4 regions of the Clostridium sp. LBM24168 genome follow, and region 4 is predicted to be linked to each of the others. Evidence: riboswitches for the same ligand, from Rfam matches in the RefSeq annotation. Region 4 holds a riboswitch; each other region holds the start of a gene.

Region 1 (8,415 bases), 490 kb from region 4:
CATCCCGCAATTTGTTTCTTATTTTCAGCAGCTTACTATCAATATATTCAAGAGGCTCTAAATTTTTTTTCTCATTTTTATCTATCTTTATAACCTTGTATATTCCTCCATTTTTTATCACAATTCTCGTATTACCCATAAGTGCCAAAATCGGATCGTGAGTTGACATAAAAATAATTTTATCCTTTTTGAGAAGTGTTTCAATAGCCTTTCTACGGTCTATTCCTGCATTTTCTATCTCATCAATCAATATTATAGGCGATCTGCTGAGCAATGCCGTGTCGGCAATCATAAGAGCCCTGGACTGTCCACCACTTAGCTGGGTTATTGGAGCATCTTTTGAAAATTTTTCTCCTGCAAGATCATTTGCACATTTTACTATCGACTTCACAATTTCACAGGGATTGCATATCATTCGGCTTTCTGCATGCATTTCAATAAATTCTTCTACGGTAACATCCATTATGAAATTCATATTTTGTGAAAGCTGCGCAACCATCTTATTGTCCAAAGAAAATCTGTCTTTCTCTTCAGGTACTTTGCCGTTTATAAGTATCTGCCTTCCTGTTGGAGTATCATTTTGTGCAAGACATTCTATATCCTCAAGAAGCCTGCTCTTTCCTGAACCAGTCCGTCCAACTATACAAACTACTTCCCCACATCTAAATGTCAATTCTGATCCTTCATCTTTTCCTGACTTGTCATGTCCTCCTATTACAGTTACCGATCTAATATTACAGCTGTTCATATCTTTTATTTTCCTCATCTTTTCAATAAAATCTTCAAAATAACTCAAAATTTGATTGCTGTTGTAACCCATACTTTCAAGGTACATTTCATCTAAACCAGATATAACTTTTCTGGCTGTCATTGAAGTATCGACATTATTAATTCCTATAGATATAAAAAAATTTTTCGTACTAGGATATTTTTCTAAGATATCTTCTATCTTCACATCAACTATATCTTCCATCAAATCTCCACCTTGAATTTAGTAGCTTATAAATAATTATAATATTAAATTGCAATAATTTAAAGTATATTAAGTAGTATTTATAAATAATTTGTGGTTTTTATTAATAAAAACGTAATTTAAACATAATATTAATGCAGTATACATAAAAATATATAGTATGAAATTAATTTTCAAATTTGGAGATGATAATAGTGGAATCAACAATAATTCTTGTTATAATACTGGCAGTTTCAGTTCTTGGAAAAGCCAATTCTGTGGCTATCGCAAGTTGTATACTCCTAATTTTAAAACTTCTTAATATAGATAAATATGTATTTCCGTCTCTACAAGAAAATGGTTTATCATGGGGATTGATAATATTACTAATATCCATTTTAATACCTATAGCAAATGGTAGTGTAAAATATATGGCCATAAAAAATGTGTTCACATCCTGGTTTGGAATATTTGCCCTCTTAATTTCACTTTTTACTACATACCTAAGTGGATTGGGAATGCAGTACTTGACCATACAGGGACATAGTGAAATTATGCCAGCTCTTATACTTGGTGCAGTCCTTGCTGCAGCATTTTTGGGTGGCGTTCCTGTAGGTCCCATGATAACTTCTGGAATGATAGCTCTGGGGCTAAAACTTTTTCATAAAATAGGTTCTTAAATATAAGTTGCAAATTTATCTATTTGTAGTAGAATTAATAGTGATAACGTAATATATTGTAGGGGTGCTTTTAAAAGCTGAGAAGATTTACATCTAACTCTTTGAACCTGATCCAGTTAAGGCTGGCGTAGGAAACATTTTGTATAATAATTTACATAATTTTAGGATTTCAAAAGGTGTATTGCTTCTTCAGCAGTACACCTTTCATTTTAAATTTACTATGGAAAGCAAGAGGTGACCGCAATGAAAAAAGTGCTGACTATTGCCGGTTCTGATAGTTCGGGTGGTGCCGGAATACAGGCTGATTTAAAAACAATGAGTGCAATCGGTGTATTTGGAATGAGCGCTATTACAGCTATAACAGCTCAAAATACAGTTGGAGTACAAAGTGTAATGGAAGCATCTCCTGAAATCGTTGAAGCTCAGATTAGATCAATATTTGATGATATAGAAGTTAATGCTGTAAAAATAGGCATGGTATCAAACAGCAAAACCATATCAGTAATATATAGACTATTAAAAGAATATAAAGTTAAAAACATAGTACTTGATCCCGTAATGATATCAAAGAGTGGCTACTTTCTATTAAAAAAAGAAGCACAGAATCAATTAAAATATCTAATAAGCATAGCAGATCTGGTAACTCCAAATATACCAGAGGCGGAAGTACTATCAGGAATAAAGATATCAAATGAAGATGATATGATAAAAGCAGCCTTCAAAATAAAACAACTTGGTTGTAGACATGTACTTGTAAAAGGAGGGCACAGACAAGAGGATGCAAATGATATCTTGTTGTACAATAACAAAATATCATGCATAAAATGCAACAGAATAGACACCAATAATACTCATGGAACTGGTTGTACTTTGTCTTCTGCCATAACCTCATATATAGCCAGGGGATTTGATTTAGAGCAGGCAGTTTTGAACTCCAAAAAGTATATAACAAAAGCTATAGAAAATTCCTTTCCCATAGGCCATGGTGTAGGTCCTCTAGGACATTTTGTAGAACTGTACAAAAAAGCAGGAATTTCCTATAAATAATACCTGGAATTCTCAATTCATAAGCTGGGAGGAAATTATAATGAATAATTCAAATTTGGAAAGAGTTTTAAATGTATTGCTTCAAGTAAGGCAAAAAGTTCCACTGGTTCAATGTATTACAAATCATGTTACAATTAACGACTGCGCAAATATACTTCTCTCTTATGGTGCTTCACCTGCCATGTGTGAAGCCTATGATGAAGTATTTGACTTTGTAAAAATATCACAGGCACTTTATATAAATCTAGGCACTTTGAATAAAGAACAAGAAACTTCAGTAATACTTGCAGTAGAATCTGCAAAAATAAATGATATTCCAGTAGTGCTCGATCCAGTAGCTTGCGCTGCTATTCCTAAAAGAATTCAGGTCATAAACAGAATTTTTGAGGTTGGCAAAATAGATATTATAAAAGGAAATATAGGAGAAATAAATTTTCTTGCAGGAAAATCCTCAAATGTAAAAGGCGTGGATTCTTTAGATGGTTCCGAAGGAGCAATGGAAAGTTGCATAAGACTTGCCAGAAAGTATAATTGCACTGTAGCCGCAACAGGTAAAGAAGATTTCATAACAAACGGCAAAGAAAGTGCCATAATACAAAATGGTACAAATATGCTCACCAAAATAACTGGTGCAGGATGTATGCTAGGTGCACTCTGCGGTGCAGCTGCTGGAGCTTGTAAAGATAATTTTATTGCTGCAACTGCAGCTATACTATCAATGAATATAGCTGCTGAGGAAGCCTTTAAATACGCAAAAGCTCCTGGAAGCTTCAGGGTAAAATTAATAGATTCAATATATGAATTGGACTGTGATAAACTAAGGAAAGGTGAAAAAATATTATGGGAATAAATTATAATTTATATCTGGTAACGGATAGGAGATTCATTGGATCAAAGCCCTTGAAAAAGGCCGTTGAAGAGGCAATACTAGGTGGAGTTACCTTAGTTCAAGTAAGAGAAAAAAATGCATCTTCAAGAGAATTTTATAGAATAGCACTTGAAGTCAAGGAAATTACACAGTATTATAAAATTCCAATCATAATAGATGACAGACTAGATATAGCTCAAGCTATTGATGCAGATGGAGTACATTTAGGTCAAACCGATATTCCCCTTGACATAGCCAGAAAAATACTAGGTATCAATAAGATAATAGGTATATCTGTCGGAAACATAGAAGAAGCTGTTGAAGCTGAAAATGGCGGTGCTGATTACCTTGGCATAGGTACTATATTTAATACCGGAACCAAAAAAGACATAGATATCCCTATAGGAATAGAAGGTCTCAATAAAATTTATAACAGTATAAACATACCTGCAGTTGCCATTGGAGGTATAGGACAGAACAACTTCAAAGAAGTATTTTCAACAGGTATAGATGGTATAGCCGTTGTATCTGCAATACTTGGAAGTAAGGACATAACTTCTGCAGCAAAGCAGTTAACAGCTATACACTAAATATACTCAGACAATTTTAACAAGCTCTGTTATTTTTTATTAGCAGAGTTTGATTTTTCTTCCTTGTTATTCTCATTGCCCTCAAAGCACTCTCTAAGACATTCCTCTATTACATCCATTGTTATTATAAAATTATTTTTCAATTCATGTTCACCCCTTTTTGTAATAAATATATAATATTAAGTCTAACTTTAATATTATATGTATCTCAGGCAAAATTATTACATGAATTGAAGTAAATTATAATCTTGGCACCAGTTTTATTATATTTACTATAACTTCAACAGCCTTTTCCATGGCAAATACAGGAATATATTCATATCTTCCATGAAAATTATGCCCTCCTGTAAATATATTAGGAGTTGGAAGCCCTACAAAAGAAAGCCTCGCTCCATCAGTTCCACCTCTTATAGGAGATATTTTGGGTTCTATATTTGCTTCACGCATAGCCTGAGCTGCAATATCCACTATATACTTAACAGGCTCTATTTTTTCTTTCATATTGCTATACTGATCTTTTATGTCAATTTCTATAATATTTCTACCATATTTATTGGAAATCACAGATGCACACTTCTCAATAAATTTTTTTCTTCTTTCAAAATTATTTCTGTCAAAGTCCCTTATTATATAAGATAAATCCGTTTCCTCCACTTCACCATTTATAGAAACAATATGGTAAAATCCATCATATCCTTCTGTAGTTGCAGGGGTCTCCTCCTTGGGAAACATCTCCATAAATTCGCTGGCAATAAGTATTGAATTTATCATTTTGTTCTTTGCAGATCCTGGATGCACATTCCTACCTTTAATCTTAACTTTGGCAGACGCTGCATTAAAATTTTCAAATTCCAGTTCTCCAAGTTCACCTCCATCTATTGTATATGCAAATTTGGCATTAAATTTTTCAACATCAAAATGATCTGGACCCTTTCCAACTTCCTCATCCGGTGTGAAAGCTATTTTAATATCTCCATGTTTCATTTCAGGATGATTTATAATATATTCCACTGCCGTCATTATTTCTGCCACACCAGCTTTATCATCTGCTCCAAGTAATGTATTGCCATCTGTAGTTATTAAGGTCTTGCCTTTATATTTTACGATCTCCGGAAAATCTTCAATTTTCAATACTATATTACCATTATCATCTAGGATTATATCCTTTCCATCGTAATCCTCAATTATTTTTGGTTTTACATTATTTCCTGAGATTTCAGGACTTGTATCCATATGGGAAATAAATCCTACAGTCGGTGCCTTCCCATCTACATTACCTCTCAGTGTACCCATTACATACCCATTTCCATCTAAAGATACATTCTCGACTCCCATGCCTCTTAACTCTTCTGAAAGCTGTTTGCCAAGTTTTAGCTGTTTTTCAGTAGTCGGAACACTGTCAGATTCCTCACTTGATCTAGTATCAAATTTAACATATCTTAAAAATTTATCAGCTACTTTTTCCATTTTAATCCCTCCCATAATTAAATCTCAAGCTGCATATTTTTATGAAATAAATATAAATACCTTTCTTTAACTTTTATGTCCGTCATTTTTTCAAGTGCCTTTGAATAATAGTCAATTTGTATTTTATACCTATCCCTAATAATTTCAGGATTTTCTACATAATCAGTTTTATAATCCACAAGTACAATCCCGTCTTCCTCTTTAAAATAGCAGTCAATTATTCCCTGTATAATTACTTTTTCCTTCTTACCTATGTATTCAGGTAAATCCTCATATATATCTCCACTGTCTGTCTGCATATAAAATGGAATTTCTCTATATAAATTTTCAGCTTTCCTCATTCTAATACCAAGATTAGAATTAAAAAATCTAAATATTTTATATGCAGAAATTACCTTACTCTCCTCTTCAGTAATAAATTTTCTGGCTACAAGATTCTGTATTTGCTGCTTTACAGCACTTTCTGAATCAATCTTATGTATGTCTATATGCTGCATGACGAGATGAACAAGTGTTCCTCTCTCAGCGGGAGATATTCTGCTTTCTCCATCAATAAAATGTGGTCTTTTGAGATTTATGCCTTCCATGAATTCCCCGCTATCTTCTCTGTCAATAATTTCAAACTTCCTTTTCAATTCCGATACTGAAAATTTTGCAGGAATTTTAGAAGCTTCATAATATTTATATTTCCAGTTGAGCCTCTCAATTATTTTTTCATAGTATTCGCTCCTATCCTCATCTGCAGCCCTCTCTTTAATATGATTTATCATATCGTATTCAGAATCATCCTCTGACTCTTTAAAAAAGTCCTCTTTTTTCCACAAATCAATACTCCACTTTGAACAATCATTTAATATAAAATCAGCATCAGCTTCGTAAGAAGCTGCTTTCCTGATGGTCTCACCATCCCTGTGTCTGACAAGAGCATCTCCTATCCAGTCAAGATAATTATGTGCATTAGAAAGTGCATATTCAGGGATCTTATGTTCATCAACAATTGACTCCTCACACCATTTTCTACAAGTTTTTTCAAGATTGTTCACCATACCTGTTATAATAAGCTTTTCCTTCGCCCTCGTAAAAGCTACATAGAGTATCCTCATTTCCTCTGAAAGAGTTTCAATTTTAATTCTGCTCTTCAACATCTGCTTTATGACAGTAGGGTATCGTATTCTTCTTTCAGGATCTACATAATCAGGTCCGAGTCCCAATTGTTCATTGAAAAGCACTGGTTTATTCATATCCATCATATTGAAATTCTTGCCCGCCCCTGCCAGAATAACTACAGGAAATTCAAGTCCCTTGCTCTTGTGTATACTCATTATCCTGACTACATTCTCATTTTCACCCAATATCCTGGCACTACCCATATCTCCGCTGCCACTTCTAAGCTTACTTATAAAATTTATAAAATTAAAAAGTCCTTTATAACTACTTTTTTCATATTGCTCTGCTTTCTGAAACAACATTCTTAAATTCGCCTGTCTCTGGGTACCTCCTGGCATGGCACCTACAAATCCATAATATCCTGTATCCGTATATAGATACCATAGAAATTCATCTATTGGCATATGTATAACTTTTTTTCTCCAATTATTTAATCTCATCATAAAATTATTCACTTTATTTTTAAGATTATCTTCTATATTATCTATAGAACACTCCTCTGAAGAGCCGGACATACAGCTCTTAAGCGCCTCATAAAATGGAATATTTTTATTTACAATTCTTATATCTATAAGTTCTTCCGGTGAAAATGATTCTATAGGTGAACGAAGTACAGATATCAAAGGTATATCCTGGATAGGATTATCTATTATTTGAAGAAGACTCATAATTGTCCTTATTTCAATGGTTTCAAAATAGCCTGTTGATGTATCAGCAAAGACGGGTATTCCTAAATTATTCAATTCTTCTACCATTATAGGTGACCAATTCTTTGTAGCACGCATTAAAATGACTATATCTTTATACTTTATTGGTCTATAACTTTTTATGTCCCCGTCATATACTTTTCTATTTTCCCCATCTCCTGTATTTACCAGTGACTTTATCCTATCTGCTACCAACCTTGCTTCAATTTGAATATCATCCAGATTCTCTTCGTTGTCTTTTTCTGTCATTTTGTCTATTAAATGAAGTTCTATACTTTCATTTTCAAATATACCTTTTTCCTCTGAAGCTTCTGGATATGTTGCTCCACTTTTGAGCTCCTCTTCTTCATCATATTCAAGCTCGCCTACTTCTTTACACATTATCTGCTTGAATATAAAATTTACTCCATCTATTATTTGAGATCTGCTTCTAAAATTTTTAAATAATTTTATTTTTCTATCTTTTTCTCCGTCATTATCAGAATAACTATTATATTTTTCCATAAACAAATCCGGCCTTGCCTGTCTAAATCTGTATATGCTTTGTTTTACATCTCCAACCATAAACAGATTTGGAAGCTCACCTTTTCTACTTATCATATTTATTATAACTTCCTGAACTGCATTGCTGTCTTGATATTCATCTATCAATATTTCTTCAAAAAAGTTCCTATAATAAATCGCGGTATCAGAAGGTAATATTTCCCCATTTTCACCTTTATTACATGTCAATATGTCCAGGCAGAAATGTTCTATATCGTTAAAATCCACTATATCCCTTTCCCGCTTTTTGGATGAATATTTACTTTCAAAATCGCTTACAATATCAACCAGGCATCTCATAAGAGGATAAATATCCTTTATACTTTTAGCAATATTATCTGTATATCCAAATATACTACTTTGTATTCGTTTCACTGATTTTTTTACGTCGTTT
Region 2 (8,415 bases), 1.2 Mb from region 4:
GAGTGAAATGCAAAATATATCAAAAAATAACCGCTGGCTAATAGTGATTGGATCTATAATTGTTCAGCTGGTACTTGGGACAATCTATACATGGAGTCTGTTCAATCAGCCTATAGTAAACAAGTTTGGCTGGGATCTGAACAGGGTTGCATTGACATTTTCCATTACTAGTTTTGCACTATCGTTTTCTACACTTGCTTCAGGCAGACTCCAGGAAAGGTTAGGCATAAGAAAACTTGTTTCCATCTGTGGAATAGCACTGGGGATAGGACTGATTTTGACTTCTAGGGTATCTTCACTTCCTATGCTGTACATTACGGCAGGTGTAATAGTTGGAGCTGCAGATGGTATAGCCTATATGACAACTCTTTCTAACTGTATAAAGTGGTTTCCAGAAAAGAAAGGGCTCATATCTGGTGTATCTGTAGGAGCTTATGGGTGCGGAAGCCTGTTGTTTAAATATATAAATGGAGATATGATTGCTTCTGAAGGTGAAGCTGGAGCCTTTTTATTCTGGGGAATCATAACCATGATATTGATATTTTCAGGCGCACAGCTTTTAAAAGATGCAGTTATTGCTGAAAGCACGGAGACCTATGATAATAATTTTACTGTTGGTGAGATGCTGAGGACTAAAGAGGCATATTTGCTCTTTATAGCTGTGTTTACAGCGTGCATGAGCGGGCTTTATCTAATAGGAGTTGTAAAGGATATAGGGGTCAGCTTGGCAGGACTCGACCAGGCAACAGCTGCAAATGCAGTGGCAATGGTTGCTGTATTCAATACAGTTGGGAGAATAGTACTTGGAACAGTTTCCGATAGAATGAAAAGGACAAAATTGCTCTCATTGTCTCTTCTGGTAACGGCGGCTGCTACTTTTACACTCAGCTTTGTAGATATGAACTTTATGATTTTTTTCACCTGTGTAAGTACAATAGCATTTTGCTTTGGAGGAAACATTACGATTTTCCCACCCGTCGTCGGGGAGTTCTTCGGACTTAAGAATCAGACCCGGAATTATGGAGTTATATATCAGGGCTTTGGAATAGGAGCTCTTTCGGGATCCTTTATAGCAGGTATTGCTGGAAATTTCAGAGGGACTTTCATAGTAATAGGTGTGCTTTGCATAATATCATCCTTGGTTCTGGCCTTTATAAAATTACCTGAGATCAGAACGGCTGAATCTTCTGAATCCAAATTCAAGAGAAATGTAGCCTAGTGTAAGGCAGTGTTTGGTCGGGGAACGAATCTCCGGCTGTTTTTCTGCCTGGCTTTATTTTTTGTATAGATTATTTTTAATTCTCGTAGTAATATAAGGTCAGGGGTTTTGGAGAATTGAAGATGATGAAAATCTATAAATTGCCAAGGAACTTTCCAAATGATATAAAGGTTCCTGTCCATATAAAGGCTCCCAAGTAGGCACTTATCATGAATTTTTTAAAGGGGAGTTTTATCATTCCTGAAAAATATCCCATACAATGTCGCACACCAGGTATGAAATAGGATATGAACAGCAGGAAAACACCATATTTTTCAAAGGCATTGGATATTTTGTCAAATGTAGTATGTTTTAAATGAATATAATGACCGTATTTTTCAACAAAAGGCCTTCCAAGAATTCTGCCTACAAAATAGGAGATGGTGATTCCTGTAATTCCACCTATGGATGCCATTAAAATTCCAAGTACCAGGCTCATGTTTTCTTCGTGTATTATATATCCGCAGTAGGTCATGATGGTCTGACCGGGAAGAGGAAGTGCCAGCAGTTCAAGAATTAAAGATACTGTTAATATTATATAGCCATATTGATTGAATAAATGTGCTATTGAATCCAATACAAATTCACCCCGATTTCTTTTACAATTAGTTTAGCATAGTATGTTTTCTGTGTAAATAAATGTTGTAACGAAAGGAGATGCAGTTGTTATGAAATTACTGATACAAAGAATAAATGAAAAAGCCATAATGCCATTCTATGCACATAAAGGAGATGCAGGTCTCGATCTTTTTTCTGTGGAGAGGGTATTGATAAAACCAATGGAAAGAAAGCTTGTATCTACAGGTATAAGAATACAGCTGCCTGAAAATACTGAAGCACAGGTAAGACCAAGGAGTGGACTTGCATTAAAAAATGGAATAACCCTTTTAAATTCTCCTGGAACAATAGATGAAGGGTATAGAGGAGAAATAAGAGTTATCATGATAAATCTTGGGGATAAACCTTTCTTGGTTGAGGAAAATATGAAAATTGCCCAGATGGTGATAAAACCTGTAGAGAGGGTACAGGTGGAAGAGGTCAGCGAATTGACTGATACGGAAAGAGGAGAGGGTGGTTTTGGTTCCACCGGATTCTGATATGGAGAGGGACTGTTCTATACAGTCCCTTTTTAGCTGATATCTAAGATAAATCCTTTATTTCAAGACAGAATACTTCACCTGGACTGTGAAGCTCCATTACTTTTGTACTGTAGTTTTTCATGGCCTCCCTGAATTTTGTGGAAATTGACACACGGCTCCAGAAATGCATTGGGAAAAATATCCGTGGCTCTATTTCCTTTATAAAATATTCACCACCGGATAGATAATATTCATCCAGTCTTGGGTCTACAGGGAAAAAGGCTATGTCAATTTTTTGACCTTTTAATTTGTCTATTTCATCTTTAAAATTTATTTCTGCAGATTTCCTGTCTTCAGCTGGATCTTCCTTCCAGTGCCACCAGTTTAAATCGCCGGAGTGAAAAAGGGTAATTCCTTCAAGTTTTATCAGAAATGAAATCCCTATATCTGTTGAACCGAAGGCCTTTATATAAACACCCTCCTCTTTTAAGGTGATATCTTCATATGTTGATAATTTATAATAATTTTCTTTTGAATCCACTACCGGTACATCACTGCTCAATATATACTTGATTTTTTTATTCGATTTGTTCCATTTGAATATTACCGGATTGAAATGATCAGGGTGACTGTGGGACACAAATACAATTGTATTTTTTTTATCTTTAATAAAATCTTCGGAAATAAGTCCATTTTCTATGGATTTTTCCTTTCCGGTAAAGCTGTCTTTGTAGTAGTCAAATACCAGGAAATGCTCTTCAGTTTCAACTGCAAATCCGCTGTGGTACAGGTAATGGATTTTTATGTTATGATTGCTCAATGTAAACACCTCATTTTATTATTTACTATATAATATCATAAATACAGTATATATTCACAAATATATGTATATAGGTTATAATGGGGGTAATTTGTAAAATGCGAGTTGAATAAATGGGAGGGATATGTTTTGAAATTCAAATTTGATCACAACAATATAAATGTACTGGATATTCAAAAATCAAAAAGATTTTATGAGGAGGCACTTGGATTCAGGGAAATCGATAGAAAGATTCCCGACGACAACAGTTTTATACTTGTCTATATGGGAGACGGGAACAGTAAATACAAAATAGAGCTTACCTGGCTTAGAGATAGAAAAGAACCTTATAATCTTGGAGACAACGAAATACATATGGCGGTGAGGACGGACGATTATGATGCTGCCTACGAGCACCACAAGAAGATGGGATGTATATGCTATGAAAACAAGAAAATGGGATTATATTTTATAGCTGATCCAGATGGTTACTGGACGGAAATACTGCCTCGGAAATAAAGTCCATTACTTATTAACATAGGGTCATAAGTATGCCTTAATTCAGACTTAGTAAAGATGCCGACTTAAAATAGATAACTTCACTAAGCTGGTGTCTTTATGCTTTCATATCCGCTCTTGCGGCAGTGTAGGCTTCATGATAAATTGCTGTTGTTTCATCATAAAACTGATCTTCTGCTCTTGTATGTCCTTCTGCCCATCCAGTATTAGAGCTATAAGATAAAACTTCGTCACCATTTTGATCATAAATAAACATAGATGATCCAGTTGCACCAACGCACATTTGCCCTGTAAAAGGTAATCCAGTAATCCTAAAAAAGTATGGTAAGCCATTTGTATATTTTGCGTTCATTATTGTAGGTGTCATTAATGAGATAAGCTTTGAACGATCAGGAGATACATGTTGTTTTTTATAGGAATTGATATAGGGATATATAATCATTTCCTATGTATACACCTTTCGCCGCGCCTTCCTGTGCCATTTCCTGAATTTTTTTTACAACACTATCTGACAAGGAAGTTGTATTTTCCTTTTTAGAAGTAGCCGAAGTGCTTTCAGTAGAAGTACCTTTATCTGTTTTTGATGCTTCCACTTTTGTTTTGGAAATAGTATGAGAATTCATATGTAAGAAGCCTCCCATACCAACAGAATGTATAATCATAACGTTCCCTCCTTATATATTTTATCGCCCATTTTGAGAGAAACTAAAGATATAGGAAATTATTTAGGAATTAAATCAGAATGTAATATAATAAATTACTATAATATTTGCCTTCAAAGGAAAATATGGTAAAATTAAAGTATAAAGATGAATTTTATAAATAGTAGAGGTATTAATGTTATATTTAAATTATTTAAGTGGAATAATATCTTTATTGATAACCATATTTTTCATTGCACTGGGTGAAGCTAATAGCAGCACACCAGTAAAAATATCTGTTATTTTGCTTATAATTTCTATACCATACACAGAAATTCATCTAAGGAAAGTGTTTAATAAAGATGGAGTAAAAAAACTATAATTGGCACATTATCAATTATATTATACTGTCGTAATTTTAAAAATTTTTTTGGAGAAATACATTATGAAAATAAAAAAGAAACTGCCGATTAAAATAGCAGTTATAATTGTTTCAGCTGTTACTGTGTTATTTGCACTATTATCCATTAAAGACAGCAGCAATTATGTATTCCGCCTTTTGGCTCAAGGGAGTCTATGTTTAACAATGTTTTTAAGTGGCGTTAATTATTTTGGGTATCAAAAGCAAAAAGCATTAGGAATTTTCCTGTGGATTGTTTCTGCATTTATGCTGTTTGTAATTGTTGATACGATAATTAGATCAGTTAATGTTTAAAATAGGTTATGTTTTAATATAATGTTGAAATATAGCCTAAAAAATTATAGTTGGGATTGCCTGCCTATAATACTCAATATAAGAAGATTGCGTACTATATAATTTCTGCAAAAATTTCATGTATATTTCCATCTGGGTCAGCAAATAGTGCTGTTCTTTGATTCCAAGGCATATTTTGTGGTTCATGAACAGAAATTGCTCCTTTGGAGATTAACTTCTTAAATGATTCATCAACATCATTAGGATTTTCACATGGAAAAGCAAGTTCAAAGCCTTGTCCAGAGGACTCTTTCCTATATTCGCTACTATACACATACATAACATCTCTCATACAAATAGCAAATCTTACTCCATCGTTTTCAAATTCAACATAATTACCAAGGTCATTCTCAATTCTAAACTCAAGAACTTGATTGTAGAAGTTTTTCATTTTATCTATATCATTTGTCCAAATTGTAATAAGATTAATTTGTGCTTTCATTGTATATTTCCTCCCTTTCTTAATTTAACTTATAGTTCACTCTAATATAATATTGTTCATTAGAGTATAATTTTGCATAATGCTTATTATAACATAATTTACAAGATATCATAGTGAGGAAAGGCATGAACAGACCAAAGAAACACTGAAAACTCACAATAAGAGACTGACTAGGGGCTATTTTTTAATTGTTTTTGTTATATTTTTTATGTATTAGCCAAATTATTATTTTTATATAAAAAAAAGCCAACCCGAAGGTTGGCAAAGAAAGGGAATGTAAAAACATCATTAATTAGTATATCCAAAATGTAGAATTTTATTTAAGATATAAGTAGTAATATATAACTTAGTATTTTTATAAATATCTGCGAATATCTCTTAATCTCAGTATATTCTGTACGGAAATATTACCTCTAAAATAAAGTCGACATATATTCACAAGATTATATCTATTGGAATAATATGTATGGGTGAATATTAGATATCGGAGGAATTTTGGTGGGTTATTATGTTGAGGTAGAGCCCTGGGTGAAGGTTTATGTTGAGGATCTCAATCCTCATGGAAGAAAAACCATAGTGTTTTTACATGGCTGGCCTGGAAATCATAATTTATTTGAATATCAATTTAATATACTTCCTAAAGAGGGATATAGATGTATAGGCATAGATCAAAGAGGATTTGGCAAATCTGATAAACCATTTACAGGGTATGATTATAATACGCTAGCAAATGATGTTAGGCAGGTGGTGGAGACACTACAATTGAAGGATTTTATGCTGGCGGGCCATTCCACAGGAGGAGCCATTGCTGCCAGATATATGTCAAGGTATAAGGGATATGGTGTATCAAAACTTATGTTTTTTGCGGCAGCAGCCCCAAGTCTTATCAAGCGTCCGAATTTTCCATACGGGCTTGATAAAAAAATTGTAACTGACATTATTGATCAAACATATGAGGATAGACCTAAAATGCTAAGTGATTTTGGTGATATATTCTTTTTTAAGCATATAACCAGATCCTTTGCTGATTGGTTCCTGGATTTGGGATTACAGGCAGCAAGCTGGGCAACTATTGCAGTAGCAGATACATGGCTGCGGGAGCAGCTGTTTGATGATTTGCTTTCAATAAATGTTCCAACATTGATCCTTCATGGAATTCACGACAGGATTGTGCCTTTTGAACTGGGGGAAATACAGAATGAATGTATTGAGAATTCAACCTTAATACCGTTTCAATACAGCGGGCATGGCTTGTTTTACGATGAGAAAGATAGATTTAACGAGGAATTAGTGAAATTTATTGGATAATAGAGCTCAAGAATTAATTTCAGGATATAAAATTGTCGATTGTCAAGGGAATCAAGTTGTGTTAAACTAAAACTAAGTAGTTAAATAAAATTAAATAGACAAATAGATTTTTACTGGGTGTGCCGAAGTGCTGAGAGAGATTTTCGAATCTCAAACCTTAGAACCTGATGTAGTTAATTCTACCGTAGGGAAAGTATGTATATTGCGAGTTAGACGGAGTATATTTCAGCTTTCTTTAGGGGAAGGCTGATTTTTTTATGAGAAATTTATAGATATAAAAGGAGGAAGGTATTATGAACTATTCTACTCAGATGGATGCTGCTAAAAAAGGTATAATTACAAGAGAAATGAGGGTAGTAGCTGAAAAGGAAAATATAGATATAGAAAAATTGAAAGAACTGATCGCAGAAGGACAGGCTGTAATTCCTGCCAATAAGAATCATGCTTCACTTGATCCGGAGGCTGTGGGAAGTGGACTTAAGACAAAGATAAATGTAAATCTGGGAATATCAAGGGATTGTCCTGATGTAGACATTGAACTTGAAAAGGTTAAGAAGGCAATTGAAATGAAAGCCGAGGCCATAATGGATTTGAGCTCTTTTGGAAAAACCGAGGAATTCAGAAAGAAACTTATAGATATGAGCAGTGCCATGATTGGAACCGTTCCAATATATGATGCAGTTGGATTTTATGACAAGGAGTTAAAGGACATAACCGAGGAGGAATTCATAAAAGTCATCGAAAAGCAAGCAAAGGACGGAGTTGACTTTATGACGATTCATGCAGGCATAAACAGGGAAACTGCTGAGGTGTTCAAGAGAAACAGGAGAATCATGAACATAGTTTCAAGGGGCGGATCACTTATGTATGCCTGGATGGTGCTTAACAACAAGGAAAATCCATTTTATGAGCATTTTGATAAGATACTTGACATATGTGAAAAATACGATGTAACCTTGAGCCTTGGAGATGCCTGCAGGCCCGGGTGTGTCTCCGATGCGACAGATGCTGTTCAAATAAAGGAACTCATAACACTTGGAGAACTTACCAAAGCTGCATGGGAGAGAAATGTACAGGTTATGATAGAGGGACCGGGACATATGGCATTGAATGAGATAAAAGCAAATATGATTCTTGAAAAAAAATTGTGCCACAATGCTCCATTTTATGTCTTAGGGCCTCTGGTTACAGATATTGCACCTGGCTACGATCATATAACAAGTGCCATAGGAGGGGCTATTGCAGCTGCCTCCGGTGCGGATTTCCTGTGTTATGTTACTCCTGCAGAGCATCTTAGACTTCCTACACTGGATGACATGAAGGAGGGAATTATAGCTTCAAAAATAGCTGCACATGCAGCAGATATAGCAAAAGGTGTAAAAGGAGCAATTGACTGGGACAACAAAATGGCAGAGGCAAGGCAAAAACTTGACTGGAAAAGAACTTTCGAGCTTTCAATAGATCCGGAAAAAGCTATAAGATATAGAAGGGAATCAACTCCGGAATGTGATGATACATGTACAATGTGTGGTAAAATGTGTGCGGTTAGAAATATGAACAGGGTAATGAGTGGAAAAGATGTAAATATACTTAGAAAAGATGATTAATTGTGATT
Region 3 (8,415 bases), 1.3 Mb from region 4:
CTTCCCTACCTCCGGTAATACTGCCTTCAACACTGCAACTTTCAACTGTATACACAGAAGGAGTAGGATAGTAATCAAGGCCTTCTATATAAAAACCGCTGCCTACCACACCACCTATGCGTGAAGCACTTTCCGGTGCAGTTATATCTGCTTTTACAGTGCAGTTTGAAATTACAGTAGGATTATTTTCATCAAAGGTTCCTGCATGTCCTATCAGGCCACCAATCATAAAATTCTTTTCAGCTGCAGAAATAGTAACATCTGAACTGCAGTTCTTTACATATGCCCCTTCGTGAACGCATCCTGCTAATCCACCTATAGAATAAGCTTCCTTTCCATTAACAGTAATACTGCCTTTAGCACTACAACCGCTTAAAGAACAATTTCCAAGACCTCCAGCTAATATTCCTACTAAATTATTTCCATCACCATTAATAATTATATCTGCCTGTGCTTTACAATCGGTGATATTAGAATTCATTGTACCACCAACAATTCCACCTACGTTGGCACTTTTGTCATTTCCAGTGATTTTGTTGTCACCAATGAGTTCAATTTTTTCTATTGGAGATCCCGCTGCCTGATGTCCTATTACCCCTCCAACTAAATCACTGTATCCAGTTACATTTACATTTTTCACAGTCAAGTCATGAATGACATTGGATTTATTTTCATTTTGAGTGATGCAGCCAAATAAACCTATTGCCATATCTTTACGGTCAATCTTTAAATTGGAAATCGTATGTCCATTACCATTAAAGCTGCCTCTAAATGCCACCTTAGGATCTGGTGTTTCTGCATCCTCCGGTTTATCGGATAGAGGCTTAAAAGCACCAATAGGTTCCCAATTTGCATAGCTGGATAAATCAATATCTGCTGTGAGAATAAAGTTTTTGTTTAAATAACTTCGCACCTTACTGAGCTGAGCTGCAGTGGCAATTTTATATGGAGAAGATACAGTACCATTTCCTCCTGCAAATGAATTACTACCAGAAGAGCCTCCACCTCCACCGTCACTAGAACTTCCTGAATTCCCTTGATTATCATTCTCAATAGAAGAGTTTATATTAACTAAAGCAGTCACTATATTTTCAGATACAAGTTGAGTTCCTCCTATTGCTATTACTTTGCTGTTTTTATCAACTTTGGATTTTATTATATTAACTGTATCTTTATTTATAGTACCATTTACTAATATTATAGGGTTACAATCTTTAGATGCCAGAGCTGAAACAGATAATGCATCTGCAAATTGATCCACTCCATTATACTGGGCAGAGGCAAGATATACACTACCAAAATTTATATCATTTTTAAATTTGTCAAGTATTTTTTGGTTGCTTTCATATCTGTCCTTTCCATATATTCTTTCGGTATTTTTAAATATGCCCTCTATATCTTTTGATACTAGGGACTCTCCCCCTATTATGTAGGCTTTTTCTACACTGTTATTTTTTGAATACTCTAATACATCTTCCCTTCTATCTGCTAATAGAATAGGCATGCCCTTGTTAGCAGCTATATAACTTATAGAAAGTGCATCTGATGAAGCTTTTCCCGAAACCAACACTACCGAAGAACTTTTTCCAACTTTATCCGCAATTATTTTTGAAGTATCGTATCTTGTAGTTCCTCCTAGTCTTGTTACATCACTAGCCTTAGGTACTGCAGTTTTTATTTCAGATATTATCTTGTCAGATATAACTCCATTTCCACCTATAATTACCACTTTATCAGGATTTAACCTTGATAATTCTTCCTTTGTACTTTCACTTAAACCTGATTTACTTGTAAGTAGAATTGGTGCATTATACTTCTTTGCAAGAGATGAGGCGCAAAGTGCATCTGGAAAATTTTCTCCATTGCATATTACTACACTGGAAGCACTTTCCCAACCATTTTTGCTTATAAGTGATGAAGTTTCATATCTATCTTTTCCAAAAATTCTTTTTTGGTTTAAAGAATATGAAGATTCTGCAAAAACAGTTGTCGAAAATAACATTACCGCACCCACTATTAATCCTAACATTTTTTTTAACTTCAAATAGATTCCCCCTTTAATACTTGATTTGAATATAATTTGTCAGCAAAGCCATATCAAATGATATTCATTATCATTATACAGATATTTAATTATACTGACTACTCCATTTAGTCTTTTTTCACTCCATTTAGTCTTTATTTTTTCAGAAACAAATCTCTTGTTTTTAACCCATTTCCCCTAATTAACCTTCTCCATCCCATTTCTGCAGCAAGTTTATATAAAAACCTCGGAAAATTTGCTGTAATAAATATATTTTCCTCTGAAGTACACTTCAATATATTATCTGCAAGCTGTTTAAATGCTTTCTCCAGGTTCTTTTTAGGTCCATGACCAATTTGTACATTTTTTAACGATATAAGCATTCCTCCTGCACCAATTCCAATTCCCTGTCCCCATTTAAGTCCTGCTTTCATGCACCAATTCTCCATTATTTCAATTGCCAGCTTATTCTGATGGCCTTCGTAAAATCCACAATTCACCAGACAATAAACTGTAATTTCTTTTTCCCCTATAGATGCAAATAACATTTCCAGCTGAACAAGACAGCTTAACAAATGAGATGGAATTCCATCTACATACAGAGGAAAAGCAAATACAAGAATATTACAGTCAGCTAATTTTTTCATTTCTTTTACACTTAATTGTCCTTTGTTAAAGTGATATTCAGAAATTATACTGTTACTGCAATCTAAAAACGGCTTCAAATCCTGTAATATACAACCAGAAGCACTATTTTCAATTTTGGGACTTCCATTAATAAGAGCTATTTTCATAATATCTGTCCTTTCATTTCATTAATGTCATGAATAAATGTAACTTCATTTGCACTGCAAGCCAGATTAATGGAGTTTGCCCTCACCAGCTTTTGTGCGGTACATTTTTCTTTTTCAGTTATATCTTCACCATAAAACCATACCTTCATATCCATGCGGTTGTCATAGCGCCTTCTATGATGCATTTCCCCATTTTTCATTACAAAATAAGGGTGCAGATATGAAATACTCCGATCCAATATATTTTTAACAAATGGACTATATCCACCATAGCAGCACCTGCTTATAATGATAAAATTTCTACATTTTGACAGATATTCTCCCATATCACTATACTTGTCACGTATCACACACCTGGCTGGTGTTTTTACCCAGCATCCAAAACATCCTATGCAGTGATGTATCATACTATCCTTTGAAACAACTTTTACTTCATCTGATAAATTGAAAAATGCTTTTTCAAATTCATTAATTTCCAAATCATGTATCAATAATTTCATTTTACTGCTCCAATCGTAATATAAATATATACTAAAATATAGTGAAATAAATACTTTAAGTCAATATTCAAAGTATGATATAATGGTTATAAAATTAATATGTACATGTTTGCGGAGGAACCATTTTGGTTGAGAAGGTTAAAACCTGACTCTTGGAACCTGTTAAGTTAATACTGGCGTAGGGAGCAAGCAAATTATCTTAATTGATTTAAAGTGCTTATTCTTCCATATAAGTACTTTTTTTATTTGATTATACACAAAAGAGGAGAAAAGTAGATGACAACTTTTTTAGAAAATGAAGATATAATTAAAAGACTGGAACAATACCTTCAATATTTTAAAGACAAGAATATAAGCATAAGTATAGAAGGAAAATCAAGCAGGTTATTATCCTATGACAGACCTGTATTTCATAAAAATATTAAAAGCATTGTAATAAATTCTGTACAAAAAGATAATAAATTTGAAATAGAATTATCCTCCATAAAAAGTTGTACTAAAGATGTCTGTGGAGGATTACAAGATGTACTGATAATATTAAATGATAACACCTATATACAAATTTATAATAAATAATTGCTTATAGTTCATTGATACAATTTCAAGAACTCCTTCTTTATATCATAAATATTTTTGTATCCCCCACTCAAGTCAAATAATTTTTTTATGAAATTTATCTCATGACATGATAATTCCAGTTCTTCATACCAGGGCTTTTTTATTCTCGACTTTTTTACAAAAGAAGAATAATGTAAATAAAGAAGTAAGTGCCCGAAATATAAAAAATCATCATAAAATTTATATTTTACATTATCAACCTGTCTTGCAAGTCCAAAATCTACAAGATTGACCCTATCTCCATCTATAATTATATTGGGTATTCTTATATCCCTGTGCACAATATTTCTCTCGTGAAGATACTGCATTATATTTATTGTTTTAATTCCTATTTTATAAATTTCTCTCCGATTAAATTTATACATATCATTGAACAGCATATCCTCCAAGGTTTTCCCCTTCTTGAATTCCATAATATAGGCATAAGTCGTATTATTTTTTACCATATCAAATATTCTTGGAATTGAAGGATGATTTATCGAAGCAAGTATCTTATTTTCAAGCAGGATCTTGTTTCCTTGCCTTTTCACCATTTTAGGTTTGATTTCTTTAAGTACATACTGCCTTCCATCCAACTCGACCAGATAACATATCCCAAATCGTCCTTCTCCTAAAAATTTTACAACTACATACCCACCATAAAAAGAACCTGGTGGGCATATCTTTTTCTTAAAAAACGAAATCATGACCGTGAACTTTTGTAGTACCTTTTACGTCTTTTTGTAGAGTCATCGGAATAGGATCTAGAAAATGAGCCGAAGCCCCTTAAAAGCCGTCTTAAAAATCCCTCTCGTTTGTAATAACTGCTGCCTCTCTTATAATCTCCATAGCGCCGTCTATCCGATGATCTTGAAAAAAAGCCCATAATATCATCCTCCAAACCTTAACACATGTATTTGTTATAATATAAATTAATAATACCATAATAACAATACTGCATCAATTTTTCCTCTTATTTCCATGGCCGTTTATTTCCCAGCCATCCCTGATTTCGCCAGTACTCTTTATCAACAGGATTGATAGTAAATCTTTTCTGCATAAAACGCATTGTATAAAAGAGGATTTTTATTTTCATGCTCGGTTTTATATTATGACATTTACGTAAAATTTTAGCAGACAGCTTTACCACATCTTTTTTAATCCTGTCTTTTCTCTTTTCACTTACGCCCTGCCAATTAACAGCTGCAACTGCTTTGCCGTAGGCAAATATCCTGCCCACTCCCCAAAAAGTTAGACTATCCACAATATCTCTATTGGCCGATTTCATACCTCTTCCGGCAGCTGTTGAAATAACTAGAGCCATTTTGGAAAACATAGTCTTATTAGGACGGTGTACCATCCATTGAAAACCAAAATGATCAAGTAGTGCTTTCATTTGTCCACTTGCATGGAAAACATATACGGGGCTTGCAAATATGATTAGATCAGATTTTTCAATTGCTTCCCTTATCAAATTAACCTGATTATAATGAGGACATGATTTTTCACTTATAGTAAAACATAAACTACATCCACAACAGAAATTGGACATATCTTTTGGAAGAAAAAACTCTATAATTTCACTCGTTTCCGATTTTAGTTCTTCCAAAAATAACCGCGAAATATTATAGGTACTTCCCTTGTGTTCCGTACCATATACTGCCACAATTTTCATAAAATTCTCCTTACTTAAGTATTACAAGAATATAAAAATCACTCTAGACAACACCATTCCTATCACAATTCCGCCTATAATATCAGTAGGATAATGAACACATAAATATACTCTTGAAATGGATATTAAAAATGCCAGACCCATGAAAATTATTTCATATTCTACAAAATATTCAGAAAGAACACTTGCAACAGCAAAAGATGATAAAGTATGACCGGAAGGGAAAGAATAGGATATAGGTTTTGCAATTATCACCTTGATATTCTTTGCCATATTAAAAGGTCTGGAACGTTTTATCAAATTTTTCAGCACTCCTTCTCCAACAATTGTACTTATTATCAAAGTGATTAATACAGCTTTTCCTTCATACCTATATTGTTTATGTGTCAATAAATAAGTAGATATTGCAATCCAAATAGCTCCCATATTCCCCAGCTTTGTCATCATGCACATGAATATATCCATATATTTGTTTTTTAAGTATTTATTGATAAAAAGCATTATGCATGTATCAAATTCCCGCATCAGCACTATCATTATTCTACCCTCCAAAACTATGAAGTCTTCCTTAAGCTATTGTATCATTTTAGAATTCAAGATGCGTTAAAACAATGTAAAATTTATTTCATTATGACAAAATCCATCACATCTTTCCTCATGCTTTGTGGAACTTCCTTTGATGCTTTACCCAAACGTACAAGCATCTGTATGGTATATCCATCTGGAGCATAGTTTTGATGAACGCTTTTATATAGCTCTTTCATTTCAGGATATTCCTCCAGAACCTGACTGAGAGGCTGCATGACAAGTCCCATGCTGTGGGCTTTAAGTATTAATCTACTGTAAAGCATGCCACTTTTTATCTGGCTAGAACGACTATTATCCTTTGTAATAATCATTGCGTAAGCTGGAGTATTATCCACAGATACCTGAGTAGACTTAATAAAATTATCCGATGCAGCTTTTCCAGTATTCATCCATGGGAAAAGAGTGACTACCCCTTGAATAAGGTGCTTCATAATTCCTGATGTGCCCTGCCCTTCAACAGAAAATCCATATCTATATTTGTTCTTCTGATATTCATTGGAACGAAATATAGTCTGTGATTCTTTCATCGCATCAGTCACATTTGCCTCAACGACTGCTCCCTGTATTGCATAGCTGCTCAATTTATCCATATCTTTCTTATCTTGAAAAATTTTTATCCACATTCCACCATCGGTATTGATTTTTTTCAACTGATTTATCTGCCCGAAAGTTAACTTAGTAGACATGTATGCCATCCTATTAGTATCTGGTAAAAAAATAAAATTATAAAGAGGATTGCTTCTAGGGCTTAATTTCGTCAATGTAATTTTTGCTACTGGTTTGGTTTCCATGCTTTTCAATAATTCCTTTTCATTATAACCACCTTCAGGGAATAAATCCATTGTAGTTTTATACCCCAACTCATCTCCCGCTACATTTACATACTCCAGAAATGTTCCCTGGGTAATCATCATTTGCCGTGCAAAAGGATCCACCGCAGATGTTAAGCGTTCATTATCAGCATATAAATAAAACACCTCGCGGTTATTTTTATCCAGCCGTATTTTCCATGGCTGCATGTTATGGCCGTTTGATGACAACAGGCCATGGGCTGTAAGACGTATCCTAGGATCGTTAAATTTTTGAGAATATGCCTTTTGCCATGGTTCCAAATACTCTGATTTTTCAAAAATTCCGCTTACCAAAAGTAAAAATACGAAAACACCAGCAAGCACTATTACAAAGCAAGAAAATATAATAGTCATTGTTCTTTTAACCTTCTTTCTGTTCATTTACAATTCCTCCGCTTTCAGCTTTTATTGATCTCATAATAAGCTCAAAAGCTAATGATATTAGCTCTTCAGGTGTTGTTCCGTGATAATTTTCAATATAGTTCTTTTTTTTATTCGCAGTATTGTACACCCCAAGCATGCAAGACCATAATACAAGTGCTGTTTTTACAACATCCATATCACTGCGTATGGATTTTTCCAAAATACCCCTTTTCAATGTCCCTGTCAAATATCCCAGTATTTTTTCTCCTAGAGCATAACATTCCTCTCTTGATTGATCTGAAATTCCTCTTTCAAAATCCATTTCACCATTTTCATATTCCATAATTGCCTTAAAATATTCCGGATAGTTGTTACTAAACTTATATATTACAAAAGACATCCGCTTGATTTCTTCAATTGCATTGCATTCTTTTTCTTCCTGTAATCCATCATGCAGCATATTGATTAATAACTTATATCCTCTTATCATAACTTCAAAATAAATTTGCTCTTTGCTATTAAAATACACATACACCGTTCTCTTACTGAATTCAGCCTCCTTTGCCACATCATCCATGGTAGTATTGTCATATCCCTTTGTAAAAAAGGCTTTCTCTGCTGCTTCGATAATATCTTTCCTGCGGATCTCCTTTTCCTTTTCCCTACGTTCATTTATTCCCAACAATTACACCTCTTTCAATCTCAAGTTCACCCAAATGTCATGAAGTAAACTTATAGTTTACTTCATTTTATAGTATATTTTTAGCTCTGTCAATACCATTAACTTAGCAACATTTTTCCATTTGATATTATATAATAAAAAAGGTCATCAGCAGTTCAGACTGCTGATGACCTTTCTACTTTTTTCATCGATCTATCACATTTTGTCCATTCCAGGCATGGTACTTATAATTTCAGGATTTACCATACCAAATATCATTGCAACATGAGCAACTATTAAAAATCCCCCTACAAGGATAAAATGAATTTTCAGTTTTTCTTCACTGCTCCTGTTTCTATATAT
Region 4 (8,415 bases):
TGTCATAAAGCCTAAATATACCATAGCAGAAGGTATTTTCGATTCATTTAACAAATCTTGATTTGATTGGCCCTCTTTTATACCTCTATCTATGGAACCTGTAGAACTTATAAGTTGTTTCTGAATACTTTCAGCTATATCCTTAGATTGAGCAGATGTTGAATAGTATGTTTCTATTCCTTTTACATCCTTATTATACGAATAAGCATTTGTATGTATACTAACAAACTCATTGGAATTGGCCTTATTTGCAATATCTACACGAGATTGTGTATCCTTTTGCGTATCACCAGTTCTTGTATAAACTACATTCACTCCATTTTTCTTCAATATTTCTCCTGTTTTTAAAGCAACTGATAGGTTTATATCCTTCTCCTTTATTCCTGAATCAGATATTCCCCCACTGTCATCTCCACCATGCGAGGCATCGATTGTAACAGTATATTTATTATTTAAATTATCTTTATTAGATGAATCATCTTTTTTTGTATAAAACTTTAAATTTACGTCTTTCTCTAGTATATTCCCAGTTGCAGTTTTAACTCCACTTTTAACAGTTACGTCATATGCTTGTCCATATTGGTAATTCCCAACTGGCGCAATATCTACAATACATCTATTATTTTCAACAGTCAAATTAGTTTGAACAATATTACCACCTGAATCTTTAACCACTATAGTCGAACTATTTACGCTGCTTTCATCTAATTCCTTATTAAAAGTTATCTTCCATACCTTGTTAATTTCCACATTATTTCCTATAGTTGCTCCATTATAATTACTTGCTGCATACACACTGCATTTGAAAGAAACCAGGAAAAGAAATATAAAAGTTAGAATAACAAAAATATTATAGAAATTACTTTTTCTCAAACAATCACCTCTTTCACAACATAATTAGCTTAATACAACTTTTATTATAGTATAAAATCTACTAGAATTATACTCTAAAAGGTTATTTTTCTAATTACAAATTTGAAATATGTTATAATACTTGTAAAACTAAAGTAGGAGGTAATCTTTATGAAAATAACATATCTTGCCCATTCCAGCTTTATACTTGAAAGTTCAAATGGTACAAAAATTTTAACAGATCCTTTTGATACTACGATAGGTTACAAAATATTTGAAGGAGATGTCGATATTGTAACCATAAGCCATCATCACTTTGATCATGATTATGTTGAAAAAATAAAATGTAAAAATATTATAGACAAAACAGGACATTTTAATTTTGAGAACATTTCTATAACAGGTATACCATCCTATCATGATAAGATAAAAGGTGCTAAAAGAGGTAAAAATACAATTTTTATAATAGAAATAGATAACTACAGAGTCTGCCATCTTGGAGATCTAGGATACGTATTATCAGAAGATGAAGTTTCAGCACTAGGAAGCATAGATGTACTTTTTATTCCCGTAGGCGGTAATTTTACTATAGATGGTAAAGAAGCTGCGAAAGTATCTTCTGCAATAAATCCCCACATAGTAATACCTATGCATTATAAAACTCCTCTTTTATCTTTTGAATTGGATGGTCTTGAAACCTTCTTGAAACATATGAAAAATGTTGAGAATGTAAGTTCTAACTTCTTAAACCTAAAGGAAAAACTAACATGCTCAAATAAAGTTCAAATATTAGAATATAAAAAGTAAAAATACCTGTGTAAAATTTACACAGGTATTTTTCTAGCTATGTTCTACATGCTCCAAACCCGCATTGAACAATTGATTTATATGTTGATCATCCAAAGAGTAATATACTTGTTTTCCTTCTTTCCTAAACTTTACAAGATGTGATGACTTTAATATACTTAGCTGGTGTGATATAGCAGATTGACTCATATTAAGCACAGCTGCTATATCACACACACATAATTCCTTTTTAAACAAAGCATATATTATCTTTATCCTAGTATGATCTCCTAAAACTTTAAACAGAGAAGATAATTTTAAAAAAATCTCCTCGGGAAGCATACTATTCTTAACAATATCTATGCATTCCTCATGAATTTCATTACAAGAACAGACTTCTATTTCTGAATTACTTTCCATAATATCACTTCCTTATATGAAGTATCAAAATTGCATTAATATTATGCTTTGAGAATTTAAACTTGCTTGCACATCTATAATCCTCTGGTTACTGGATCCTCTAAATCTAAGTGAGGCACCCATTTTATCTTTATCAAATTTTCCATCTACAAGTACATCTACATTTTTAAGGAGATTCATACCGGATCCTTGAGACATATTATCAAGTATATACTCAAATTTATACCCTGTATAACACCATATATTTAATTTTAGTTCTTTAATCTTTTCAGCCATATAGCCAAAAGCCTCTATTTGATAAAAAGGATCTCCACCTGAAAAAGTAACTCCTTTTATCATAGGATTCTCAGAAATATCTTGAACTAGGTCATTTATATTTTTTAATTCGCCACCTTTAAAATCATGAGTGGATTGGTTAAAACAACCTTTGCAATTATGTCCACATCCTTGAGCAAAAAATACTCTCCTAAGTCCAGGTCCATTTACCAGACTTTCGTAAGCAATTCCCGCCAATCTAACAAATTTATCTTTCATAATATTTTCTCCTACTTTTAAAAATAAATTCTTTTCCCTGTAGACTGTGATATTCTATCTTTTCTCTCCGCCACTTTTCCTTCTCCAAACCTCTCATCTAATGAAAGATAACCTGTAACTCTCGATATACCCTGAAAATTACTATTTCCACACTTAGGACAAATATTTTCATCATGTACATAAGTTCCACAGTCCTTGCAGTATCTTATGTGAAAATTTATACCTATATAGCTTATGTTGGTTCTAGTATAAGCATAATTTATTATATCATAAACTACATCCTCCGATGGATAGTCATCAAGTTCTATATAACTTATATGTCCTCCGTTGCATAATTTATGATAAGGTGCTTCAATATCAATTTTATTTTTTATGGATATAGGAAAATTTACAGGTACGTGATAAGAATTGGTATAATAATCTTTATCTGTAACCCCTTTAATTTCCCCAAATACTTTTTTATCTTTAGCTATGAATTTGCCACTCAGACCTTCTGCAGGAGTAGCATAACAACTCCAGTTGAGATGGGTCTCTCCTGTTAGTTTATCAGTATAATCCCTAATATAATTTACAATTTTCAGTCCAAGTTTTCTTGCTTTTTCACTTTCTCCATGATGCTTTCCCGTGAGTGCTTTAAGTGCCTCAGCAAGTCCAATAAATCCTATTGCCCATGTTCCCTGTTTTAATATTGGTTCTATAGAATCCTCTTCTCCTAAATCTTCAGCTCCTTTCATAAGTTTCTGTCCTGCAACAAAAGGCAGATCTTTCACTTTTAATTTCTTTAATGTATTATATCTATGAATTAAAGATTCTTTTGATAAATTCAACCTATCATTTAAAAGTTTGAAAAATTTATCTAAATTTCCCTTAGATATAATTGCTATTCTCGGAAGATTAATAGTTGTCGGAGCTATATTTCCCCTTCCTTTTGGACCAGCCTCACCATTTACATTAGAACATACATATGTTCTACATCCCATAGTTGATGGAATTATACCTTGGTCATAATAAAACTTATTGAAATTAGCATCCATATTCATAAAAGTAGGATTCATTCTCTTTGCTGCTACTCTACAGGCAATTCTAAACAGATAGTAATATGGATCTCCCTCTTTTTTGTTGACACCATCCTTTACTCTAAATATTATGTTTGGAAATATAGGCTGTTCACCTTGTCCAAGTCCTTTTTCATATTCAGTCAAAAATACTTCACATATAAGTGCTGAATCTTTAGTCCTAGGTATACCTAAATTAATAGAACTAAATGGAACCTGAGATCCTGCCCTGGAGTGCATGGTATTTAAGTTATAAATTATACCCTGCATAGCTTGCTCTATGCTTCTTCTAAGCTTTTTTTCGGATATTTCACCTATTTTATCTTCTCCCACTTCCAGCTCTCTTAAATCTTTTATTATTTCCTGTCTAGTGGGCTCAATAAAAATGGACATATCATTATCAAAATCCGGATGAGATTGTCCCCCAAACATATCATTTTGTGATGATTGAAGTAATATACATGAAAGTTCAGCCGCCGATTCTATCCTCTTAGGATATCTAATATATCCATAACCAGTATTAAATCCTTTCAAAAGTATCTCTTTAGTAGGTATATGCAGACAATTAACACTTAAATTATAAGAATCAAGATCATGATAATATATATCTCCATTTTCATGTGCTTTTGCTAAATATTTCGGCATTTTAGCCAAATTGTGCCATTTATTTGATTCGCTTGCTATTCTTAGAAGTTTAGAACTATAATTATTTCCAACATTTGCATTGTCTCTATCTGTTTCTATTCCTATTTTATCAATAGCTTTCATAAGTTCTGACTTTATTTCCCTTATATTGTTTCTATCCCTTCTATAATTGGAATATGCAAACCCTATTTCAGTATATCCTCTTCTCATAAGGACTTCTTCAACTATATTTTGTATATCCTCTACATTTATTTCTTGTAAATTTAAATTTTCTATGTGCCTTATAACCTTCTGAGTTAGATCAATGAATTCACTTTCTTTTAGATCATAACCTATTTCATCAGAAGATCCCTTTATGGCATTAGTTATTTTAATAGAATTAAATTCTACTTTTCTTCCATCTCTTTTTACAACATGTAGCATACAATGCTCCTCCTAAATACTATATATTGTGTAACAATGTAATTATACTATTCAATTACTGGAATATCAATTTATATAAAATGCCACATACATCAATTAACAAATCTAAGTTAAACCTGCCTTCAAATATCTTATTTTAATTACGAAATTATACTTTTTAGAATAATTAACTATATATTTCACAAAATAATTATATCCAAAGATTTTTAAACATGCTAAATTATTATACTACATTAATCAATTAATTAAAAATATCTTTTATTATGAGGAGAGAAACAATGAAAGGTAAAATAATAGAAGCAACCTCTACAGAAGCTGTTATAGCTTTAATAGATGGAACAACACTAAGTATTGCGATATCACAATTACCTTACAACTGCAAAATAGGCGATAAAATAGATATAGAACCATCTCAAATGAAAATGACAGGAAAAAGTTTTATAAATATATCAACACCTCCTATTTGTTGAATTATATGTATTTATATACTATAATTATATTAATGCTAGGGGTGCTTTTTAAAGCTGAGAAATATTTTATTAACCCTTTACCTGATCTGGATAATACCAGCGTAGGGAAGCTAATTTATATTTAATATATTCTTATTATATTTTATAAAAGTTGGATTTTACTTTTTAGGTACCTCAAAGCATATGTTTAAGGAGGTATCTTTTATTATGTTTCTATTAAAAAATCTTACAGAAATAAGTTCACATCCAAGTTCTCTATTTGCACTTATAGCTCTAATTGCCATTATTATATTTATTGCTAAAGTGAAAAAGATATGTTTTTCAACCCAACTTATAACCCAGATAGGTATTGCTTTGGCTCTCGCTACTATACTTAAAATATTTAGAATATATCATTTCCCCCAGGGAGGAAGTATAACCCTTGGTAGCATGGTGCCTATATTGCTTATGGCATTTCTATATGGACCTGAAGTAGGCTTTTTAACGGGGTTCCTATATGGAATTATAACTTTAATTCTTGATCCTTACATACTTCAGCCCGTACAAGTTTTATTTGATTATCCACTTCCTTTTATGGCACTTGGCATAGCCGGTTATTTTAGTAATCACAAACTGCTAGGTACAGCAGCCGCGATATTTATGCGGTTCATATGTCATTTTATATCCGGAGTTTTATTTTTTGGAAGCTTTGCTCCAAAAGGAATGTCTCCTGTAATATATTCAATATCATTAAACGGAAGCTTTATGCTAATAGAAGGAATTATATGTATAGTCATAATAGCTGCACTTCCCTTTAGACAGCTGGAATCTATTTTAAAGAAGAAAACTTTTCATAATTCTATTAATAAATAGAATTTTAAAAGCTGTGCAAATTTTGCACAGCTTTTAAAACTACTCTATAAAATTATTCTTCTATGGATATTGCACTTACAGGACATCCATCTCTTGCATCCTCTGCTGAATCCTCTGAAGTACCGGGCACTTCACTTACCAAAGTTCCAGCTTTTCCATCGTCTTCCATTGTGAAGACCTCTGGGCATGCACTAGGGCACATACCACAACCTATACAGAGATCTTTATCCACTACTGCCTTCATAACATTCACCGCTTTCTTAATAAAATTAACAATATAATTGTTTGTTAATTTTATTAAGAATATACATATATTCACAAAATTTAATTCTATATTTTCAATCTGGTCATAAAATTATCAACTAAATTATTATAATCTGGAGATTTAGATATGTACTGTTCAACTTTTCCTTCTTCCATTTTACTTACAAGTTCTAAATCCATGGGTATTTCATCAAGAAGTGGTAATCCCAAATATGCAGCCTGTTCACTAGCAGATTTTTCACTAAATAGTCTTATTTTTTCATTACAGTTTCTGCATTTTACATATGACATATTTTCCACCGCTCCAATTATATTTATATTCATCTTTTCAGCCATTATAACAACCTTTTTAACTATCATTGACACCATATCCTGTGGAGTTGATACAATTACAATTCCATCCAAAGGTATATCCTGCATTATAGTAAGTGCTACATCTCCTGTTCCCGGCGGCATATCTATAAGAAGATAATCTAGATCGCCCCATTCTGTGTCAGAATACATCTGCGTTAATACACCTGTAATTACAGGTCCCCTCCATATAACCGGCTGTTCTTCTTTTTCAGTTAAGAGATTTAATGATATGACCTCAATTCCCAAATGTGTATTCACAGTAGAAAACTTTACATCCTGGCTATTATTTGTAGTAATTATCTTTGCCCTTTCCTCATTTATTCCAAAAAATCGCGGCATGGATGGTCCTGTTATATCCCCATCCAGAACGCCTACCTTATATCCCTTGTATCTCAACTTTATCGCAAGTGATCCTGTAACAGTTGATTTTCCGACTCCTCCTTTTCCACTCATAATTCCTATTATATGCTTGATATGACCAAACTTTGGGACCATCTTCGAACATTTATTTTTATTATCTACATTGCAATTTGAATTGCCTGGACAATCATCACAATTACTCATTTTCCTACTACTTCCCTTCATGAATATATTATACCTTAAAAATCCTAATAAACATTATAGCATATTCTAAAATAAAAAAAGTTCCCTTTCAATAAATAAACTTGAAAGGAAGGCAGTTTAATTGTATTTTAAAGTCTTCACCACAGTTTTAAAAATATCAGACATATTTTCCTTAAAATCTTCTTCTTTCACAAAGAAAGAAAACCTATAAAACTCATCACCGTTTTTTATAAAATATTCTTCTCCTATATAACTGCCCCCAACTGATTTTGTAATATCATATTTAAGTAGATACCCTTTTCTTTTATCTAAATCTATATTTTTTAAGGAGTAATATTTATATAGATTTTGTTTATCAGATATTATTTTACTGTTTTTTAAAAATGTCTTTAAATCTCCATTTAACTTCCATACTTGGAAAAATCCTCTTATTTTATCATCCTTACTTTCAAAGTCAGTATGGCATAATATCTCATCTCCAAACATATTCTGTTTTCTAACCTGCCATTCAGATGGGAGCTTATATTTTATCCTACCATTTAATTCTGTATATTCAGATAGAGAATTCACATCATTTTGAATTAAGGATGTAAACTTCAATCTGCTCTCAAAACCCTTTGCAAACCCCAGAATTAAAATCATAATTCCTATTAAAATAATTGTAATTCCTAATTTTTTTCTATTTATTGTTACTATCTGCATATACTGTCATCTTTTACTGGGATATCAACAGTTCCTGTTCTAAAGTCATAAAACATAAGCCAGTATCCCAACTTATTTTTACCTTTTTGAGGAATCCATGTTACAAAGCCAGATCTACCCCCATAAGGTTGCTCTTCCTTATTTTTTGTACCCGGTATTCCATAAATTATATATTTTACATTTTTATTTTTATCATACTTATATCCAATCAAGAAATGATAATAATTTTCTATATAATTATAATAGGCTGTCATAGGATAATAAACAAATGTATACTTATTATAATTAGTCACATCCTGCATATCTTGTATAGACCTTGCAGGTACCTTATACCATTTGCATCTTTTTAACTCCTTACTTATATTCGAGGTTTCTTTAAATCCTTCTATCAGATCCTCAAAAAAATTGTCTTTAGCTTCTTTTCCATGTACTCTATAATTTTTCTGAAATTCCATAGATGAATTATCTACATATATTTCATCTTCATCCTCAAA

The links. Region 4 has a riboswitch for thiamine pyrophosphate ahead of thiT (energy-coupled thiamine transporter ThiT). Riboswitches for the same ligand answer to the same signal wherever they lie in the genome.
Region 1: it holds a riboswitch for thiamine pyrophosphate, as region 4 does, so the genes downstream of both, thiD (bifunctional hydroxymethylpyrimidine kinase/phosphomethylpyrimidine kinase) here and thiT (energy-coupled thiamine transporter ThiT) in region 4, are expected to answer to the same signal.
Region 2: it holds a riboswitch for thiamine pyrophosphate, as region 4 does, so the genes downstream of both, thiC (phosphomethylpyrimidine synthase ThiC) here and thiT (energy-coupled thiamine transporter ThiT) in region 4, are expected to answer to the same signal.
Region 3: it holds a riboswitch for thiamine pyrophosphate, as region 4 does, so the genes downstream of both, ACSVC9_RS08780 (hypothetical protein) here and thiT (energy-coupled thiamine transporter ThiT) in region 4, are expected to answer to the same signal.

Annotation. Positions count from the first base shown of each region.
Region 1 is NZ_CP196861.1:364,794-373,208, reverse strand. Features, by position in the region: gene ACSVC9_RS01785 (ATP-binding cassette domain-containing protein) at 1-973, opposite strand, end outside; gene ACSVC9_RS01780 (DUF441 domain-containing protein) at 1,168-1,632, shown strand; TPP riboswitch at 1,683-1,783, shown strand; gene thiD (bifunctional hydroxymethylpyrimidine kinase/phosphomethylpyrimidine kinase) at 1,876-2,679, shown strand; gene thiM (hydroxyethylthiazole kinase) at 2,720-3,529, shown strand; gene thiE (thiamine phosphate synthase) at 3,520-4,137, shown strand; gene pepT (peptidase T) at 4,378-5,604, opposite strand; gene addA (helicase-exonuclease AddAB subunit AddA) at 5,622-8,415, opposite strand, start outside.
Region 2 is NZ_CP196861.1:1,824,699-1,833,113, reverse strand. Features, by position in the region: gene ACSVC9_RS09090 (L-lactate MFS transporter) at 8-1,219, shown strand; gene ACSVC9_RS09085 (DedA family protein) at 1,353-1,835, opposite strand; gene dut (dUTP diphosphatase) at 1,927-2,355, shown strand; gene ACSVC9_RS09075 (MBL fold metallo-hydrolase) at 2,399-3,157, opposite strand; gene ACSVC9_RS09070 (VOC family protein) at 3,287-3,655, shown strand; gene ACSVC9_RS09065 (hypothetical protein) at 3,753-3,938, opposite strand; gene ACSVC9_RS09060 (hypothetical protein) at 4,066-4,317, opposite strand; gene ACSVC9_RS09055 (hypothetical protein) at 4,742-5,011, shown strand; gene ACSVC9_RS09050 (VOC family protein) at 5,106-5,492, opposite strand; gene ACSVC9_RS09045 (alpha/beta fold hydrolase) at 5,991-6,800, shown strand; TPP riboswitch at 6,906-7,009, shown strand; gene thiC (phosphomethylpyrimidine synthase ThiC) at 7,094-8,407, shown strand.
Region 3 is NZ_CP196861.1:1,777,603-1,786,017, forward strand. Features, by position in the region: gene ACSVC9_RS08765 (cell wall-binding repeat-containing protein) at 1-2,044, opposite strand, end outside; gene ACSVC9_RS08770 (hypothetical protein) at 2,179-2,817, opposite strand; gene ACSVC9_RS08775 (flavodoxin family protein) at 2,814-3,317, opposite strand; TPP riboswitch at 3,421-3,519, shown strand; gene ACSVC9_RS08780 (hypothetical protein) at 3,594-3,893, shown strand; gene ACSVC9_RS08785 (serine/threonine protein kinase) at 3,905-4,621, opposite strand; gene ACSVC9_RS08790 (flavodoxin family protein) at 4,888-5,589, opposite strand; gene ACSVC9_RS08795 (phosphatase PAP2 family protein) at 5,611-6,126, opposite strand; gene ACSVC9_RS08800 (Acg family FMN-binding oxidoreductase) at 6,210-7,409, opposite strand; gene ACSVC9_RS08805 (TetR/AcrR family transcriptional regulator) at 7,390-8,073, opposite strand; gene ACSVC9_RS08810 (DUF6803 family protein) at 8,269-8,415, opposite strand, start outside.
Region 4 is NZ_CP196861.1:3,050,656-3,059,070, reverse strand. Features, by position in the region: gene ACSVC9_RS15275 (N-acetylmuramoyl-L-alanine amidase) at 1-873, opposite strand, end outside; gene ACSVC9_RS15270 (MBL fold metallo-hydrolase) at 1,024-1,659, shown strand; gene ACSVC9_RS15265 (ArsR/SmtB family transcription factor) at 1,693-2,058, opposite strand; gene nrdG (anaerobic ribonucleoside-triphosphate reductase activating protein) at 2,083-2,592, opposite strand; gene nrdD (anaerobic ribonucleoside-triphosphate reductase) at 2,610-4,715, opposite strand; gene ACSVC9_RS15250 (hypothetical protein) at 4,994-5,185, shown strand; TPP riboswitch at 5,213-5,310, shown strand; gene thiT (energy-coupled thiamine transporter ThiT) at 5,393-6,037, shown strand; gene ACSVC9_RS15240 (ferredoxin) at 6,090-6,281, opposite strand; gene ACSVC9_RS15235 (Mrp/NBP35 family ATP-binding protein) at 6,368-7,219, opposite strand; gene ACSVC9_RS15230 (PsbP-related protein) at 7,337-7,921, opposite strand; gene ACSVC9_RS15225 (DUF7922 domain-containing protein) at 7,912-8,415, opposite strand, start outside.